2 regions of the Rhodohalobacter sp. 614A genome follow, and region 1 is predicted to be linked to the other one. Evidence: riboswitches for the same ligand, from Rfam matches in the RefSeq annotation. Region 1 holds a riboswitch; the other holds the start of a gene.
What was found. A riboswitch is a leader RNA that binds a small molecule or an ion and turns the genes downstream of it on or off. The one in region 1 is predicted to bind thiamine pyrophosphate.
Positions count from the first base shown of each region.

Region 2: linked by a shared signal. The riboswitch ahead of L0B18_RS18200 (TonB-dependent receptor) and the one ahead of L0B18_RS08015 (class I SAM-dependent methyltransferase) in region 1 are both predicted to bind thiamine pyrophosphate.

Region 1 covers NZ_JAKEDS010000001.1:1,957,385-1,967,490, forward strand. The annotation lists gene dnaB (replicative DNA helicase) at 1-663, opposite strand, end outside; gene L0B18_RS08000 (aldo/keto reductase) at 1,008-1,994, opposite strand; gene L0B18_RS08005 (PAS domain S-box protein) at 2,265-4,007, shown strand; gene L0B18_RS08010 (hypothetical protein) at 4,375-4,692, shown strand; TPP riboswitch at 4,731-4,832, shown strand; gene L0B18_RS08015 (class I SAM-dependent methyltransferase) at 4,904-5,629, shown strand; gene L0B18_RS08020 (AIR synthase family protein) at 5,626-6,690, shown strand; gene L0B18_RS08025 (thiamine phosphate synthase) at 6,687-7,340, shown strand; gene L0B18_RS08030 (Trm112 family protein) at 7,337-7,612, shown strand; gene L0B18_RS08035 (ferritin) at 7,747-8,265, opposite strand; gene L0B18_RS08040 (aldo/keto reductase) at 8,360-9,394, opposite strand; gene L0B18_RS08045 (glycosyltransferase) at 9,632-10,106, shown strand, end outside.
Region 2 covers NZ_JAKEDS010000005.1:32,242-42,347, reverse strand. The annotation lists gene L0B18_RS18210 (ATP-binding protein) at 1-982, opposite strand, end outside; gene L0B18_RS18205 (FG-GAP-like repeat-containing protein) at 1,375-5,592, shown strand; gene L0B18_RS18200 (TonB-dependent receptor) at 5,793-8,261, opposite strand; TPP riboswitch at 8,323-8,424, opposite strand; gene L0B18_RS18195 (M28 family peptidase) at 8,486-9,730, shown strand; gene L0B18_RS18190 (tetratricopeptide repeat protein) at 9,801-10,106, shown strand, end outside.

The DNA of each region.
Region 1 (10,106 bases):
AATAATGATCAAATCCCCATTTTGCCAGCCAGAAGTGAACTTATCTACGTCCAGCCCGGAAGGAACTCCCGTAACGCCTTCCGGTTTTCCGCGCAAATCTTCCAGGTATCCCAGCGTATCTTTCAGAATATCGCCGATAATGGTAGCGTTGGCGCGGGTTTTATTATTGGACAGATCAAAGATTCTCTGCTCCGCTTCGTCCAATACATCGGAGGCATCGGAGGTGGTATCATAAGCGGCTTTTATAATGTCATTGCAATGCAAAATCAGGTTTCGCTTGATTGCCTTTTCAGCAATAATCTGCGAATGATAATCGATGTTTGCAGCCGAACTAACTGATCGTGTCAGATCTGCGAGATAACCGGTTCCGCCTACCGTATCCAAGAGATTTTTATCACGAAGCTCATTTTCTACGGTAAGCAGGTCAAGCGGGTTGTCCCGTTCGTAGAGTTCGAAAAGGGTTTCAAAAATGTGCTTGTTGGCCGGTTTGTAGAAATCTTCAGTCCGCAAAAGCTGAAGCGCAATGGTTGCCGCTTCCCGTTCGATGAGCATGGCCCCCAAAACAGCTTCTTCCACTTCCACAGCCTGGGGAGGAATCCGTCCTCCTTCATGTTGAAGAGACTGCGAACTGCCGGATGAATTAGACCCGTTTTGGTTGGGCATATACTGCTTAATTTAAAAAATGAGAATTGAATGGATTTGTCGGGACGTTTGAAATGAGCCTGCCGCTACTCAAAGAATAAAAAGTAAGAAATATGTGAGAAAATATTTTGACGACTTATTAACAAAGGTATCCACAACTATCGATTAGTTATTAACAATGATGTGGATAACTTTTACCAACAACAAGATCTTCTCTCCGTCACATAGAGCGCAATGGAGCAACAGCGGAATGAAGTCGAGAAGTAAACTATCAATAGTATGACGAGATCTCGACTTCCTTTTCGTTTACTTCGTTACACTCAAAGTGCGCTTGATCTGACGAGTCCTGAAACCCGAACCTTGACTCACCACCTTTGATGTACATGCGGTTTGATCATCTCTTCGTAGATATTATCTATTTCGGACATGATTTCATCTGCAATCGGAGGTGTTTCGGAAGCATCACAATTGGATTTTACATGTTTATCGGATGAAGCGCCGGGAATCCCCACGCTCACTTCGTCACGCATCAATGTCCAACGTAAAGCCAGCTGGACCAAATTTGTATTTGGACCGACAACCTCTTTCAATCGTTCCACAGCTTCCACTCCCGTTTCATAAGGAATGCCTGAAAAAGTCTCGCCCACATCAAAGAATTTTCCTTCCCGGTTGAAATTGCGATGGTCTTTTTCATCAAACGTAGTGTCTTTAGAAAATTTGCCCGTCAGAAGTCCGCTGGCTAAAGGTACTCGAACGATAATTCCAACATTATTCTTTTGAGCTTTTGGAAACAGTTCTTCATGTGGCCGCTGCCTGAACATATTATAGATCACCTGGATGGTCGTCACATTTTCATACTCAATGGCTTTCAATCCTTCTTCTATTTTTTCGATACTTACACCGAGATTCAGGATTTTTCCTTCTTCTTTTAGTTTCTCAAATTCTCCGAAAATTTCCGGCCGGTAATAAACCTCCGTCGGCGGGCAATGAAGCTGAACCAAATCAAGCACATCTACATCCAGACGTTTTAAAGAATCCTCGACATACCCGCGAAGAGCTTTTGGCGTGTAATTTTCGTTGATATGAGGATTGATTTGCCGCCCGCACTTGGTGGCTACATAAATTCGTTGGTCTGCTTTTTTGATCGCCTTTCCAACCTCAATCTCACTTTCAGTGTCTTTGTACACATCAGCCGTGTCAATAAAATTAACACCATTTGCGAAGGCTTCCTCTAACGTTTTTTGAGCAGTTTCGGCATCAAGACTCTGTCCCCATTTACCTCCAAGCTGCCACGTTCCAAGGGAGATTTCAGAAATTTCAAAGCCGGTTTTACCTAATGTTCTATATTTCATAAACCTGTGTGTTCAATTATACTTTCTCATTAAAAGTAAACATTGTAAAATCGGTTATCATTTTCTTACTTGTTAATTTTTCTTGCTTATTTTGTAAACAGAGAGATGATTTTTCAATCAATTTCATAGAAATTATTGAGCGCAAATTGTGTGATTACAATTAGATATTGATAAAGTGGAACAAATCGATTTTAAAATTGTTAGTTCTACTTCAGTATGGGTACGGGTATGAATTCGAAGATTTGACTTTAAAAAGTTAAGTTACTGGTTATGGGTAAACAAAAGATTGAGCATCTTGAGATTTTCCTGAAATGTAACTTGGGTCTCGATGGGGTATTGAAGAGGGTTCCAACTCAGTTTTGTACATTTCTGGAGTACACCGAACAAGAACTAAAAACAGAACCGTTTTCCAAATGGGTGCACCCGAAGGATCAGGAAATATGGTCTGAGTTTTTTGGTAAAATTATCAGCGAAAAATCCGGTGATTTTGAATCAGAAATTTCCCTTCTGACAAAATCAGGTGATTCTGTATCTGTTTTTATATCCGGAATACTTATCCGGGATGAGAAAGGAAATGCAGATTACATTGCCTGTCACATTCAAAATCTTTCAAAGCAACTGAAGATTTTTCAAAAGCTGGAAGAAAGAGAACAACAATTCAACTCGCTTTTCAGGAATAATCCCCACCCCGTTTACTATTTTGACGTTGAGGGCAATTTTGAAGGAGTAAATAATAAGCTGGTAGAATTTAGCGGGATTAGTGAGAAAGAATTACTCAGCAAAAGGTTTGAGGATTTTATTCACGAAGATGACCTTGAACGAACGAAAAGACATTTCCAGAAAACGCTAGATGGAAGTTCGGGCCAATACGAAATCAAAGTAAAGGTTAAGGATGGCGTAAAAAATATCCGGGTTACCAAGTTCCCCAAATATTCGGGAGATAACGTAGTGGGTGTTTTCGGTGTTTTCCAGGATATCACAAAAGAGAAGAAAACAATACAAAAGGTTAAGGAGAGTGAAGAGCGCTGGCAGCAATTATTGCGGCAAAATCCGCAGCCGGTTCAAATTGTACAGGATGGAAAAATCGTTTATATCAACCAGGCCGGAACAAGATATTACGGGGCCCGATCACTGAGTGAGCTTATCCGGAAGCCCATTATGGACTTTGTGCATAATGATGATGCAGAGAAAGTTTTAAAACGGAAAAAATTGCTTGAACAAAATCAGCATATAGCTCCGGCCGTGAATAAGATTGTGCTGCTCAATGGTGAACAAAGATATATTGAAGCGCACTCCATCCCGATTTCTTATAAAGGTAAACCTGCCATCCAAACCGTTGTTCACGACATTACGGATCTGAAGCAGAATCAGGAAATGATCGGGAAATCTCTAAAAGAAAAAGAGACTCTTCTGAAAGAGATTCATCACCGGGTAAAGAATAATCTGGCGATGATTTCATCCATGCTCGAGCTTCAGATCATGCAGTCCACGGATCAATCTGCAACAAATGCCCTTCGGGACAGCCAGCTTCGGATTCGTTCCATTGCCATGATACATGAGAAGCTCTATCAAAACGAATCACTTTACGGCATACGGTTCGATAATTATCTGAAAGAATTGGTTGATACCATCAAGCAAACCTACCTTACATCCGGGAGAGAGGTCGACGTATTTCTTGATCTTGATTCAATATCACTTGATATCAACCAGGTTATTCCATGTTCTTTGATTGTAAATGAGGTGGTGGTCAATTCTTTTAAACATGCTTTCAACGGTATGCAAAAAGGAGCTCTCCGGATTTTAATGAATTCTGAAGATTCCAACATTGATTTAGTTATTTCTGATGACGGCCTCGGTCTTCCCGAAAATTTTGATATGCATAAACAACAATCCCTGGGCATGACTCTGATTGACGCCCTATCCAATCAACTCGAGGGAAGGGTTAGTTTTCATGAAGGTGCTGACGGAACCGGAACTGTTTTTCGCCTGCGATTCAAGAAAAAGGCGGATTAGAACTCGAATCAAAAAACCTCCGTTTCACCATTTTTTTGGTCATCGGAAGATGTAAAATAGTCAAGTTACACAGGAGTTTGCTGACGAGGATTATATCAGAATATCTCTTTAAATGCTTTTAAAGGAATATTTTTTGATTGTATAAACGTACCCGCTCTTCTTATTTAGATTCATTTTAAATAAAGTTTGAACTGCTTTTCCGGGGAGGGTATATTTGGATCGATCTAAATGACGTACCATAAATCTCAAATCCGGAGAACACGAGTAGTGTCATACGCGGGAAATCCTGGTTGAGTGAATCAACCGGGGTTTTTCTTGTTAAGTGAATCAATCCAGAGGAAAGCAACAACAAATGGAAAATTCGAATATGAAGGTATTAGCAGAGTCTGAACCTGATGCTCTGCAAATTGTACAATTTAAAGCATGCGGACATATTGGCCTTCGATTTAATAACATGCTTTTGACCTTTTCTGTAAAATCATTCAAAGACTTTGTAAAGACATACGGAGCCATCAATTTTGACCGCTATTCCATTCTTTTTCCTGATGACAGAAACCGGTTGATTATGAATACCGTTGTGGAAGAGGTGCAATTCTGTTTTACATGTGAAGAGTTCGAAAGGCTGCAACAGGCATTAACCGAAGCTTCTCTGATTCTTGAAGCCAATACATTGATTCAAAATTAAATTCTCTTTCGATTTAATTGTCCTTTAAAATCTCGTATTTTAAAGAAGTGGGGTGCTTGGCGAACGTCGTCAGGCTGAGATCAAACCCAGTGAACCTGATCCGGATAATGCCGGCGTAGGAAACCATTCTGACTCATCAAGTTTGGATAGATAAGTCGTTCACTGTAAGTGATTATTTCCCCTCCTGAAGTTAAATATCCAATTGAGATTTATGAGTGACATTGAAAAGAAGCAGTTCGACCGCGTTACGAAGACCCTGGAACAGTGGCAGGATCGTGAGGAGTGGTTTTTTAATCGCGAGTACACAGATCGGTATGAAGATTATTACGAAACACGATACAAACGGGCCGAAATCTGGCAGAAAAAAACACTCGCAAAGCTGATCACAAAAGACGAGCGTGTAAACACTCTCCTGGAATTCGGCTGTGGAACCACACGATTTACGCGCTGGTGGAACGAGATCGGGATTGAAGCATCCGGCGCGGATATTTCACCATTTATGCTGGGTCAGGGAGCGCATCTTTTTGATGGTGATTTAGCGTTGGCCGATTCTCATCACATGCCGTTTAAGGATAACAGTTTTGATGCTCTCGCCTTTATTGCCACGTTCGCTTATTACAAAGATCCAATTAAGGTGATTCGCGAAGCCGTTCGTGTTGGGAAATATGGAATCATTTTTGGGATTATGAACCGGAACTCAACCAAAGTTGTGAGACGGCGAATTCAGGAAGTATTCAACAAAAATGAATACTACAAAACGGCCAATTTTTATACACCCGATTCACTGATCGAAAAAATTCATGAAGCACTGGAGGGCCGCTTATATGAAATTGAGTGGACGGCAACCGGACTGCCCAAATGGTTTCCCATGCAGCAGTGGGGATTTCCGATTGGTGATTTCTTTGCTCTTCACGTAAAACTAACCGATGTAGAATGAGTGCTTTTGAAGACAACTTCGGCAAGATTGGCAGTTCAAATCTGAGTGATATTCTTCTTCCCCGAACCGGGAAAAAGAGGAGGGAAGTCCGAACCGGTCCCGGTTTTGGAGTGGATACATCCGTCATAGATCTGGGAAATAACCTGGGCTTGGCTATCTCAAGTGATCCGTTATCGCTGATTCCATCATTGGGTTTGAAAGAATCGGCCTGGCTTTCGGTGCATCTTTTGGTGAATGACATGGCGACAACCGGATTTTCTCCGCAGTATGCTCAATTTGTTTTAAACCTGTCGCCGGAACTTTCAAAAGAGAAATTTGAGGAGTATTGGGAATACATCCATCAGTTTTGCAAGGAAGTTGGCGTTGCCATTACCGGCGGACATACGGGGCAGATCGTGGGACAGAATTCAACGATTCCGGGTGGAGGGACAATGTTTCTATCCGCTCCGCTGAACGAAATCATTACAAGCGATGGAGCCGAACCGGGAGATTTGATTGTCGTAACAAAAGAAACCGCGTTGAACTCAACAGCCATACTCGCCATGAGTTTCCCCGAAACGGTGAAAGAAAATTTGGGCGAGGAGATCTATCAAACCGCTTGTGATAATTTTTACCGGACATCGTCTCTTCCGGATGCTTTAGCGGCATCCGAAATTTTGGAAAATAAAACTGAATTAAAAGCGATGCATGATGTAACCGAAGGCGGCGTTCTCGGAGCGATCGCGGAGATGGCCGAAGCCTCTGATTGTGGATTTATCGTTGATGATGCCAAAATACCCGTTGGTGAAGCTCCGAAAAAGATTGCCGAACTGTTTGAGATTGACCATCGGTTTTGTGTAGGAGCCGGGTCGATGATTATGGCTGTGAAACCGGGATGCGATGAGAAACTGGTTGAATATTTGGAGAGCCAATCGATTCCGGCAACAATCGTTGGGAAAATGACAGACGTATCGGAAGGAAGAAAAATCATCGAACAAGAAGAAGTGAAAGAGTTTTCATTTGATGGAACAGATCCATATTGGGCAGCTTTTTTCAATGCAATAAAGGAAGGGAATAAATGATGAAGAAAGAGATTAAGGGTGGAATTTATCTGGTTTTAGATCCATCCATCAACCAAAAAGAATTATTGGAAAAGTTAAAACAGGCTTTGGACGGAGGAGTAGATATTATCCAAATATGGAATCATTGGCCGGAGTCGTTTTCACAATCAGATAAAATAGGAGTGATTGAAGAAATTGTGGAAATCACCCAAAAATATAGCATTCCTGTTTTGATCAATGATGATTGGGAGCTGCTTAAAGAAACAGATTTGGATGGCGTCCATTTCGATGAGATTCCCGAAAGTTTTGAAGAAATTCAGACTGAAATTTGGCGAGAATTCATTGCCGGGATTACTTGCAGTAATGATGTAGAAATTATTCAATGGGCGGATGATCACAACTTCGATTACATCTCTTTCTGCTCCATGTTTCCATCCAAATCGGTAGATACCTGTGAGATCGTTCGTCCCGAAACGGTTCAAAAGACGAGAGAAATAACAAATCTGCCTCTGTTTGTCTCCGGGGGCATTACAACAGAAAATCTCGGCGATTTGAATGAGTTGGACTTTCAGGGAGTTGCAGTGATTTCGGGGATTTTAAGCTCGGATTCGCCTGAAAAATCGGTAACGGAATACCAGGAAGTTCTTAACAATTTAAATTCAATATCATGACAGAATCATTTGCCAAAAAACTGTGTTGCCCGATCGATAAACACGATCTGAATATGCGCGTATTTGTAAAACATGAAAACGGGGAGATCATCGAAGCGTTGTTGAGCTGTCCCGAGTGTAGCCGTTACTACCCGGTGATTTATGGAATTCCAATTATGACGCCGGATGAATACAGAGACAAATCCATCGAAGCCCCGACTTTGAAGAAATGGGGATTGCAATTGAAGGATTCGAACTCTGAGAAATTGTTGCTAGAAGAGAATATTAGATAGGAAACAGGATTGTGATGTTTGTAATACTGTAATACAATGATTGCAATGTTTCGATAAGCGTGTGAATCAGAACCCCGGGTGGAGCGTTCCGAAGGAGTTACCTTCGGAACGAGTTGAAAAATGATTCAATGGATCTATTCAGTTCCGCTATTCCCGGGAATTTCAGCTCGACGCTGACCCAATTCTTGGTCCAGCATATAAAGACCGGGACCTTTTTCCCCAAGAATATTCAGTTTGTCTAAAATGGTGCGGAAAAGATCTTCTTCTTCCACTTGTTCGTCCACATACCACTGAAGGAACTGATCGGTGGCGTGGTCTTTCTCCTCTTTTGCAGCCTCAACAAGTACGTTGATTTTTCGGGTATTTTCTTGTTCCAGTTCCAATCCGCGTTCAAAAAGATGGCGAATTGAATCAAACTCGCTGTCCGGTTTGGCGATTGACGGAGCGATGGCATGGCCATCACGATCATTCACATAATGGAAGATTTTCATCGCATGAAAATGCTCTTCTTTCGACTGTTCCAGGAAAAAACTGGCGGTTCCGTGGAAACCATTTACTTCAGCCCAGGAAGACATCGATAAGTACCAATTTCCTGCTTCAAACTCGTGTTGAACCTGATCGTTCAGCAATGATTCAATTTTTTCAGAAAGCATATTTTAACTCTTAAATTTTAAGATCTTGTACGCCAGAAAGATACAATAGAATCCAGAGAACACCAGTATTCCAGAGCACTTTCAGCCGTGTATTCTATTCGTTGGACCCAGGAATTCGATCTGAATCCTGACGATCGACCATCCAGAAAGGATAGCGTTTGGTCGTTGAAGAAACTTTATTTAATTCACTCAACTCATCATCAGTTAAATCTACATTTGTTGAATTGATATTCGACTCAAGCTGAGTAATGTTTTTTGTCCCGATGATGGTACTGGTCACGCCCGATTGTAACCGAACCCAGGCAAGAGCCACTTCAGCTACAGAGCAATCCTGGTTCTCTGCAATTTCTTCCATCACATCTACAATATCGTAGGTTTGTTCTTTATTGATGGGAGGGAAGTCGAATTCATCGCGTCGGGAACCGCCGCCGGCTTTTTCATTATCCCGGGTGTATTTTCCGGAAAGAAATCCGCCAGCAAGTGGGCTCCACGGCATGAATCCAAGTTTTTCAGACTGACTCAATGGAATCAATGCGTCCTCTGCATCACGCCCTGATAGAGAATAGAAATATTGCATGGCTTTAAATTCATGCCATCCTTCCTGCCGAGCAATTCCGAGGGCTTTCATCACCATCCAAGCCGGCCAATTACAAACGCCTACATAACGGACTTTGCCGCTTTCCACAATATCATTCAATCCACGCATGATTTCTCTGATGGACGTAACGGAATCCACGCCATGTACATAGAGAAGATCGATATGGTCTAATTGTAATCTGTTTAAACTTTTTTCAACAGAATTGAAAATGTGATATCGGGAAAGTCCCTGGTTATTGGGTTGATCTCCCATTTTTCCACGGAGCTTGGTTGCAATGACCAGCTCATCGCGGTTTAAATCAAGATTTTTAATACTGTTTCCGAGAATCGTTTCCGATTGACCAAACGAATAGACATTGGCTGTATCGATAAAATTAATTCCGGAATCCACTGATTTCTTGATCAGTTCATCCGCTTCACCCTGTTGCTGTTTTCCAACATGTTCCCACATCCCTTCGCCTCCAAACGTCATGGTTCCAAAACAAAGTTCGGAGACAAGCAGGCCGGTATTACCTAATAAATTGTATTTCATCTGTACTTCTTTTTTGTTGAATGTTAGCTGATATCAAAACATATAAACAAGAGAAAGTGTTCATTTCCCTTTATCATAGTTCCTACTTAAAAGAGTCTTCAAAATTCAGAAAATGTTAAAATATTGATCAATAGCGGAAAGGGAAGACACTACGTTGTTATGTAGTTTTTAAATTCGGGATTTATTGTTTAATTGGAGGGAAGTACTATTTTTAATGAAGGATAACTATTAATTATCATGCCTAAAATGTTTGAAGAGAGTAGTAATAAAAAAGTAGGGAAAAGTAACGTTTTAATTATATCATTACATGCTGATCCGATAGAGCCTAGTGGTAGTGGAGAAGGAGGAGGAACCCATTCTTATATTCGCGAGCTTCTTCGGCGCTTAGCGTATGAATCTAGGTATGCAAGCGTTGTAACAAGACATATTGATATTAAGCTGCCTGTATTTCAACGACTTTCAGACTATACCTCCATATATCGAATAAAGTTGGGAAAAATTGAACCCATGGATAAGCGTTTTTTAAATAAATATCACGACCTTTCTGTACAATTGATTAAAGAAATCATTAAAGAACTTCATTGGAAAGTAAATATATTGCAAGGAGTATATTGGTATTCTGGATATACGGCCATGACACTCTCAAAAGAATTGTCTATCCCCTTTGTTCAAACTGTTATTTCAAATGGAAAAAGAAAGCGAAGTGAAGGCT
Region 2 (10,106 bases), on a different contig from region 1:
CAAGGCCGGTTTTAACGGCTTCTGTTTCAAAAATAATGCGGTCGTTAACAGCCACTTCATCTCCAAAGAAAACCGTCTGATTGTTTTGTGAAATAATAGTGTTTGGCCGGTTGATGACCGGATCCGTTTTAACAGGGAGCCTCGAAAGACTGAAATTTTTGGGATCTACACGAAAAAATCCCTGAGTAGTACTTAGTATGGATCCTTCATTGGTTTTATAAACATTCCAGCATATGAAGCCCGGCGGCTGGTTGTTTTGATAGGAATGAATGATGCCTTTATTTGGGTGGAAAATAAAAAACCCAATAGTTGCCATTATCCAGATGGTTCCATCAGAAAACCGATTTAATTCCATGACCCTCTCGGGTTGAATAGGCATATCTTTTGGCTCCAGCAACACTTGTACTTCGCCATTCTCATACTGAACAATTCCATGATGATTCACAGCCAGTAAACCACCGTTCGCCTGAGATTTTATGACCCAGGTTTCAACCTCAAGTTCCGGATGAAGAGTAACAAACCGGCCGGCTTGTGAATCCAGCTTTTTGATTCCGGCACTGGTAGAAATCAAAAGCTCTCCATTGACTCCTTCCTCAATGCTCAGGTTTTGTCCTTCAACACCATCCTCTTCTGTAAAGGTTGTAAACGTATTGTTTTGATAGAGTGTGAGAGGTCCCGACTCGGTGGGCAGCCAGATATCTCCGGCCGATGTCATCATCATTCCGGAAAAACGGTTGGTGAGAATTCCGGGACTGTTGCTGGTGTTAAACGTTTCAAATTGGTACCCGTCAAAACGGGCCAGTCCATTCAGCGTCGCAAAATAGAGATATCCGTTTTCATCCTGGGCAATATCACTCACGGCATTTACCGGCAGACTATCTTCGGCCGTGAAATGACGGACCAGGTAATCATTCTCTGAAGTAGGTGGAGAAGAGACGAGGCTTTGAAACAGAAGAACAAAACAAAAAAAGGCAGTGAGCATAAGCTCCCAATTTATAGTCAAATAAATAGATTTTAAGAGCCTTTAAAGTACCGAACAATTTTAAAACTTTGTAGGGGTGTTGCAGCGATTTGAGCCATTCGAATGGCTGTTCTGAAATCTATTATTCTGTAAATCAGCAAGCTCAACTTGGTTTTAAATAAGGTTTCTTACCCCCTGATTTTATCCGATTTATTTCTCAACAAATTTGCTTATTCGTCCTGATTAGAAAAACGATAAATATCCTTTTACAAGTCATAATCACATGATCTGGACAATTTGAAAGAAATGCCGGACAATTTGAAAGTCTAAGACAGGTATCCTTTTTCATGTCTATTCGAAGTACAGCAGTTCGCTGTTCAAACTCTTTCTATTGATTTAAAACCGGGATACTCATGGGAAAATTAATTCCAAAAACTTATTCATCACGATTCATCAACCTGGCTGCAGGAGTTCTTCGTATTGGTTGCTGTTTTTTATTATTCATTCTTTTTAACCAGCAACTTTCATACGCGAAAACTGAGTTTAAACCGGACGATGCGAAGGCGCTGTATGTCGATCTGTTTAGCGAAAAAAATACTCCGTTCTCAGGCATGGAGATAGAAGGGGGCACCACGGTATTTGGTGACATTGATAATGATGGAGACCTAGATCTTTTTTTGTCGGGCGTCTGGATAACCGACGGTTCTTCAATAGAATTTATTTCAAGAACATATGTGAATGACGGAAACGGTAATTTCACTGAAAAATCCAATTCCAATCTTGAGGGGGCAGGCTGGGGAGACGCTGCATTTGGTGACATTGATAATGATGGAGACCTTGATCTTGTAATAACAGGAACTACTTTTGGTACCGATGGGAAGTTAGCGAAAACCTACCTGAATGACGGAAACGGCAATTTCACTGAAAAATCCAATTCGCTGACAGGTGTTCAATATAGTTCGGTTGCGCTCGGAGATATTGACAATGATGGCGATATGGATCTGATTATTTCGGGCCAAGCCAATCCCTATGATTTCAACAATTTGACGGTCTACCTCAATGATGGCAGTGGGTTGTTTACCTCCATACCGGATGATTTACCATCTATTTTTAGGGGGAGTGTAATTTTGGGGGATGTTGATAATGATGGCAATTTAGATTTGTTTATTACCGGGCATAATGATTTTGATGGACGAATTTCAAGTACATATATCAACGATGGAGCCGGAAATTTCAGCGAAAAAAGTAATCCGATAACAGAACTGGAGCGTAGCTCGGCTGCCTTTGGAGATATCGATAACGATGGTGACCTGGACCTGATTACTTCAGGGAATCCCCCCGGGTCTTATCAGAATCGTCAGACAAGAATCTACACAAACGATGGAGATGGCAATTTTTCCGAAGCGGATCAGCAGCCGTTTACAGGAGTTGTTTCCGGTACCGTTGCATTTGGTGACCTGAACAGCGATGGCAGCCTGGATGTAATTAACACTGGGTTTTCTGATGATGAGATTATTACTGAGAGATTTATGAATGATGGGAGCGGAAACTTTACTGAAGTTACAGGCTCTCTTTTAAATCTTGCTGCCAACTCGATAGCGATGGGAGATGTTGATCAGGATGGCGCTCTCGATCTGATCATAGCGGGGAATTACACCAATAACGATGAATTGGTCAAACTCTATACCAATCTTTCAGAGAACAGTAATACCGCTCCCTCGGCTCCGGGCTCACTTTCTGCCGTTCAAAATGGATCGGAGATTACTCTTTCGTGGGGAACGGCCTCCGATAGTGAAACTCCGTCTGACGGCCTCAGCTATAACATTTTTTTAAAAGAAGACCCGGAAGGCGATCCTCCATATTTGATCAGCCCGATGGCTCAGGAAGCAGATGGCTGGAGAAAACTTCCTGCACCCGGCAATCAGGGACAACACAACAGCTATACGTTTCAAACTCCTGAATTAGCATGCGGTGAATCTACGACCTACGCATTCAGTGTACAGGCTGTTGATCACAATTTTGAAGGTGGTTCTTTTTCTGATGACTATAACTTCACCGTACACCCCCCGGAAATTGTGTATGTAGATCAGGACGCTACTTCCGGTGATAACAACGGATCGTCCTGGGAAAACGCATATACCGATCTTCATACAGCTCTGAATAATCTTAGCGGATGCATCACAGAGGTTTGGGTGGCTGAAGGAACCTACATCCCTGCCGGTGAAACAAACCCGTTTCGATTGAGAGAAAATCTGAGCCTTCTGGGTGGATTTGACGGTACAGAAGATGATCTTTCCGACCGAAACATTTCCGATCATCCAACCATCTTGAGTGGAGATGTAAATGGATCGGAAACAGCCAACCCCGGGGATGCCCACACCATTCTTGTGATTCCCGCCGTAACAAACGGTGTAACCATTGACGGATTTATTATTGAATCCGGCTATGCAGATGGTGGAGGAACAGGCAACCGAACCGGTGCCGCGATCGACACAAATGGCAATAATACCATTTCAAATACCATTTTCAGAGACAATCATGCCATGGGTGACGGTTCCAATGGAGTGGGCGGAGCAGTGATCAATTGGGGTGGCGAGCTGACCTTTATCAATACTCTTTTTTACAACAATAGTTCTACTGGCGGTGGTGGGGCAATTTCTGCTGAGAATGGAACGGTGCAGCTTATCAATTCTATCTTAGCGAATAATGAAAGCGCTAAAGGAGGAGCCATTAATTTTTGGGCTGGAAATGTAGTAGCCATCAACTCCATATTTTATAATAATTCCGGAACAAACGGCAATATGAATGATGATGGCGGAGCCGGAATAGGAATAGCGGCAAACAGCCTGTTTTTTAATGAAACATCAGGAAATAACGGCGATCTTCCACCAGCTATTAACAGCGGGAGTGGAAACCTGTTAAATACCAATCCGGTCTTTGTTGATGAAGAGAATGGAGATTATTCACTGCAGAGTATAAGTTTGGCTCTAAATGCCGGATCAAATACCCCATTTGGAACGGGAGAACCTGCCGAAGGCATTACCACTGACCTGGCCGGAAACGTACGAATTTTTGATGGCACACCCGATCCTGACGTTGTGGATATAGGCGCGTACGAATTTCAGGGTGACTCCGAAGCTCTATTGAGACTCACACTGACAGAAGGCTGGCGAATGCTGGCCAGTCCGGTTGCCGGACAAAGTTACGCCAATATGTTGGAGCCATTATGGACCCAGGGAATCGATGGAGCTGATTACTCCGGCGGAGAACCCAATGTGTATGTCTGGAACACCAATTATGAAGATAATGATCAGAACTGTGTTTTTGAATATGAAAGTAATCAGAATTGTTCTGGCTGGCAGGTTCCTTCCTCGGCAGACTTTGGGGAAGCAATTCCTGCCGGCAGCGGCTTTTTAATGTATGTTTTTGAAGATGATGAGCATGGAGAATCCAACCCATCCCCGTTTCCAAAAGATGTTATACTAAGTGGTGCTTTTCACAGTGGAAATGTGGAGCCAACTGTTAACCAAAGTGAAGATGGGTGGACTCTGGTAGGCAACCCGTACAGACTGCCGATTGCTTTTGATGAGGTACTTGCCAACCCAGGGACATCCGGCCTGACAGGAGCCGCTTATGTGTACGATCTGAATGCAACAGCAATCGACCCGACGGGCCCGATTATGGACAACGGCGGAGCCTGGCGAAGCATTGCCGGAGACTACGGGGATATTCCCAGTGGAAATATCGCCCCGGGCCAGGGCTTTTTTGTTCAGACAGAAAATTTACCGGCAACGTTAATGTTTTCAGAATCCAATCAAACCACAACGGGAGAGTTTTACGGCAAAGAGACAGAACGAAAAGATTTTGTTCGCCTGGAACTTCGTGGAGAGTCCCTATATAATTCTGCCTGGATTCGTTTTTCTGATCAGGGGTCCACAACTCCCACGGATGGAGAAGCCCTGGAACTCCAATCGTTCTCGGCTGATTATGCTGTTCTTGGCACCCACAAGTCCGATGGCACGCTGATGGATATCGCTCATTATCCGTCCGGAATGCCAGACCTGGAGATTCCTTTGGCCGTAGATGCCACCCGGTCTGGGAAGTACACAATCACTGCTACCGATCTGGACCTTCCCGCAGGCATGAGCCTGTACTTATACGATCAGAAAAAAGAACAGTCCACAGAGATAGCCGACAGTTCTTTCGCTTATTCGTTTACAATGGACACGAATGAACCTCAGAAGAAAGTACCAACGGTGGAGGAGATTCTTGCCCGGGGAACAAGTGGCCCGAAAAAAGTCACCACAGTTAACTCCACCCGTTTTGTCTTGTTAACATCTCCGAAGGGACACAGTAGTGAACTTCCGGAAGAAATTGTTCTTGGTCAAAACTATCCGAATCCGTTCAACCCGAGCACAGTGATCAGTTATCAATTGCCAGTGGGCAGTCAGGTTCGTCTTGAAGTTTATGATATGCTGGGGCGAAATGTAGCTACCCTTGTGAACGAACAGGTGGCAGCGGGCCGGCATACGGTTGATTTTGATGCGAGTCATTTATCCAGTGGTGTGTATTTGTATCGTTTGCAGACGGGAAGTCAGATCATGACCCGGAAACTAACTGTGATGAAGTAACCACAAATATGGGAATAGGAGATTGCTTCGCTCTGCCGCAATGACAGATTCACGTCTTTCATGGGTCATTGCGAGCGAAATGAATGAAGTGAAAGCAGCGTGGCAATCACCATCCATCACCACCACCCTGTCCATCAGCCGCGATACCGAACAAGCCCCCGGATTCTCTTGGGCCGGGGGCTCAGTCGTAATTTCAACAACTAAAATTGGATCTTCACATTTGCCAGGATATTTCGACCAGCTTGTGGATAATAGTAGTTGAAAAACTGCTCTTCTCCACCGGATATCCAACCAAATGTGTATCCATTTGAAACATACTTTTCATCCAGAACATTGTTGATCTGGAGTGATGCCGTGATTCCCTGGACGAATCCCAAATCGCGCAGTTCATACGAAAACCGAAGATCGTTTACCCAATAAGAATCGATAGACCGCGCTTTGTTCTGAGTATTATCGAGGTATTGCCGGGATACATATTTTGAAATCCACTCTGCAGTAAATGCTCCCGGATTATAACTCAGAATAGAATTCACAATGGTAGATGGAGAAAATGCAATATCTACATCGGAGTATGTTTCAGCTTGCTGACCGCCCTGATCATAATCATCCACAAAGCGCTGATATTCATCAATTTTATTTTGGCTGAATGTGGCATTTCCGCTCCATTCAAAATCATCGGTAATTCTGGCACTTACTTCCAGCTCAATCCCGGCCCGGTAACTGTCAGGTACATTTTCGCGGATGTAACCGCCAACGTCATTTACAGCTCCGGTCAGAATCAACTGATCTTTGTACTTCATGTAATAAAGGTTCACTCCGGCATGAAAACGGTTGAAGTTTCCATCATACCCCAATTCGTAATCAAATAATCGTTCCGGGTCGGGTCGGCTCTCCCGGCTCGATTCCACATATTCATCTCGAGTCGGTTCTTTTCCGCCCACACTAACAGAAGCAAACATTCGGTGTCCTTCATCGGGACGATACACAACGCCGAACTTAGGATTCAGGAAGTTAATTCTGTCACTTTGGGTTACGTCAATTACATCTTCGGTTTGATCATCAATTCGCAACCCAAGAAATTCATACCCGACCGTTCGATATTGCAAATCAGCGAATGCATTAAATTCGGAAGTAAGGTAGTAATTGAATTTACCGTATACATTGAAGTCGGTTTTGAAGGCATTATTGTTATAATACCGGTCGCCAAGATCACTGCTTCCCGCAAAACGCGACCAGATCACTTCGCCAAAATGGTCGCCATCGTATTCATTATAGCCACCTCCAAGAGTTAGTGTCCACTCTTCGGGGTGTTTCCATTCAGTTGAAAAAACACCTCCATAAAAATGATTGTCGAGCCATCGCCTCCGAACCAAATCAGAGTTCGATACTGTTTCTCCGCCAATCTGAATGGGAGAGATGTTGTAGGTATCCAAATCGTCATTCCGTCGGAATTCCTCGTAATATCCGCGCCCGTATGTATAATGGAGGGATGCATTTGCCGACCAGGTATCCATCAGGCGATAGGTGTAGTGGAGCTGATAATGATCCTGCTGATAATTGTCTGTCTGATCCTGATAGGTAAACTCATTGAATTGACGATTGCCGAGATTCGCTCTCAAATGTTCGGCATCTTCTTCTCCAAGAAAGAGATTATTGATGTAGGATTCAAGTTGCTGCGGATCATCTTCCAAAATCGGTTCAGGAACACCATTCCACGCCTGGTAGGTTTCTTCCTGGCCGGAAAAGACATCCGCTTTTAACAAGCTTCGGTTGCCGTGGCGCGATCCGGATAGATAAAACGATTTCAGATCAGACCGCGCCCGATCAATATATCCGTCAGATTCAATCTTAGAGAGCCGGCCTTCAAACTGCCAGCCGTTGTCCAGGATTCCGGAGCCAAGCTGCACATTCGCTTTTCGGGTTCCGTATGAGCCAATTCCGGTTGTGATGGTTCCATAGGCTTCCGGCTGCATGAGGGCGGTCTGGAGATTCATGGTTGCACCAAAAGCCCCGGCTCCCTGGGTCGAAGTTCCAACACCACGCTGAATTTGAATGTTCTGGGTTGAGGACGCCATGTCTGGCATATTCACCCAAAACACACCGTGAGATTCGGCGTCGTTCAATGGAATTCCGTTGATAGTAACGTTGATTCGCCCGGGATCGACCCCACGAATCCGAATTCCCGTGTAGCCGATTCCCGCACCGGCATCTGAAGTTGAAACAACCGATGGTGCAGACTGAACCAACATCGGGATATCCTGGCCAAGATTTTTAGCCTCAATTTCTCCACGGTTAATATTGCTGTATGCAATGGGAGTGGATTCATCTACCCGCAAAGCACTTACAAAAACTTCACCGGTCATAACGACCTGTTCCTCAAGAGTTATTTCGATAAACTCCTCAGGATTTGTAATTGAAATTGTTTTGGTAGCATATCCAACAAAGCTAATAGTGATTTCATTAACCTTTGTTGTGAGTTTTAACTCAAATGAACCTTCTGAATCGGCAGAAGTGCCGTTGATGGTTCTGGTTTCAAGAATGGTTGCTCCTTCGAGAGCTTCACCGGTCGAAGCGTCCGTTACCCGGCCTTCGATGGTTTGTGCAACGAGTTGAAAGGGAAGTACAGTCCATAGAAAAACTGCAAAAAGAGATATGAATTGTTTAAGCATTGATAGCCTCCGTCAATAGGTTTATTGAGGGAGGGGGCGACATGCAACTTCTGAAACTACATGTGTGGAAGATCGGTTTCCCTACGCCGGTATGATCCGGTTCAGGTTCTCAGGGTATGATCTCAGTCCCGTCATTTCTGAGGGGACACCCCCAACCTTTTTAATTGGTTAAGCTTTAAAAATAGGCACGAAACCCGTATGCTTCAAACAAAAAAGTTTTTAGAATGAAAAAAATTAAAATAGCTCTTCCCGTCTTTGTGATCGGGCTTTTTTTCCTGATGTCGTGCGGAACGAATGAAGTGGAACAAGCTGGTGATGACTTTTTAAAAGAACATGTCACCTGGCTGGCCGATGAAGAGCGTGGCGGGCGGTTGGTTGGAACCATCAACGAAGCCGATGCTGCGAATTATATATCCGATCATTTTCTGCAATACGGTTTAATACCTGCGGGTGATGAAGGAACTTACGTCCAGCAGTTTAAACTGGAAGGCCCAATGGTTCAGGCGATGGAAATTGAGAGCCAGATTTCCCGGAATGTTGTCGGGTTGCTTGAAGGCGAGACGTTTCCAAACCGATATATTATAGTCGGGGCGCATTACGACGGACAGGGAATGGGCGGAACAATTTCTATGAATATGAATTCTGAACCGGCACTTCATTACTCCGCGGATGATAATGCTTCGGGTACAGCCGGGCTTTTTTACCTGGCTCGCGAGTTTGCGGAACATCCTCCTCAAAGCAGTGTTCTGATAGTTGCCTTTTCAGGAGAAGAGCTTGGCCTGATCGGTTCCAAATATTTTGTGGATGAAATGGAAATATCCCCCGATTCTGTGCTGGCGATGATCAATTTGGATATGATTGGGCGGCTTGAAAATAATGAACTGGATATTTTCGGTACGGGAACGTCATCCCAATGGGAGAAAATTATTGCTTCAGTTGAAACAGATTCCCTTGAAATAACCACCACTCCCGGAGGAATGGGAAGCAGTGATCACGCTTCGTTTTACCGGGCTGAAATTCCTGTTTTGCATTACTATACGGGCACTCATCAACAATATCATAGGGAAACGGATACAGCGGACCTGATTAACTATGCCGGAATGGAAAAGGTTTTGGAGCATGTTGAAAGCGTCGTGAGAACATTGGATTCAATGACTCCGGGTGAGATCGATTTCCAGGAATCTACGGATCCGCGAGGAAATGTCCGGATGAGAAGCGGACCCACGTTGGGTGTGATGCCGGATTATACGTTCTCAGGTGAAGGCTTTCGAATTGAGCAGGTTCGTCCGGATGGTACGGCAGATGCAGCCGGTTTACAGGATGGAGATATCATCATCGAAATGGACGGAAAAGAGGTGGCGGATATATATGGTTATATGGAAGTTTTGAATACGCTGGAGAGCGGTGATACGATTTCAATTACCATTCTCCGGGATGATGAAGAGATAGATTTGGAAGCGACTTTTTAGAAAGAAATCCCCCTTTGAAGGGGACATTCTTTGCATCGATTTAAATCCTATAAATAATTCACAAATTAAAATGAAATATTTACGATCAGTTATTCTTCTATTCATTCCGCTCTCACTTCTTATTTCATGCAGTGAACAGAGCGAACTTGAGCCGGTTCCTGAAGGTATCCAGGGATATTCATTATTGGGAGATACGCTTGAAACGCCAGAAATTTCTCAGGAAATGTTTGATGAACAGAACGAAAAATTGATCCAGGCTTTGACAGACTACCGGGCAAATCCCGATGATGCGGATGCAATTATCTGGTTAGGCAGAAGAACGGCCTATTTAGGAGAATACCGGGAAGCGATTCGGATCTTCACGGAAGGTATTTCC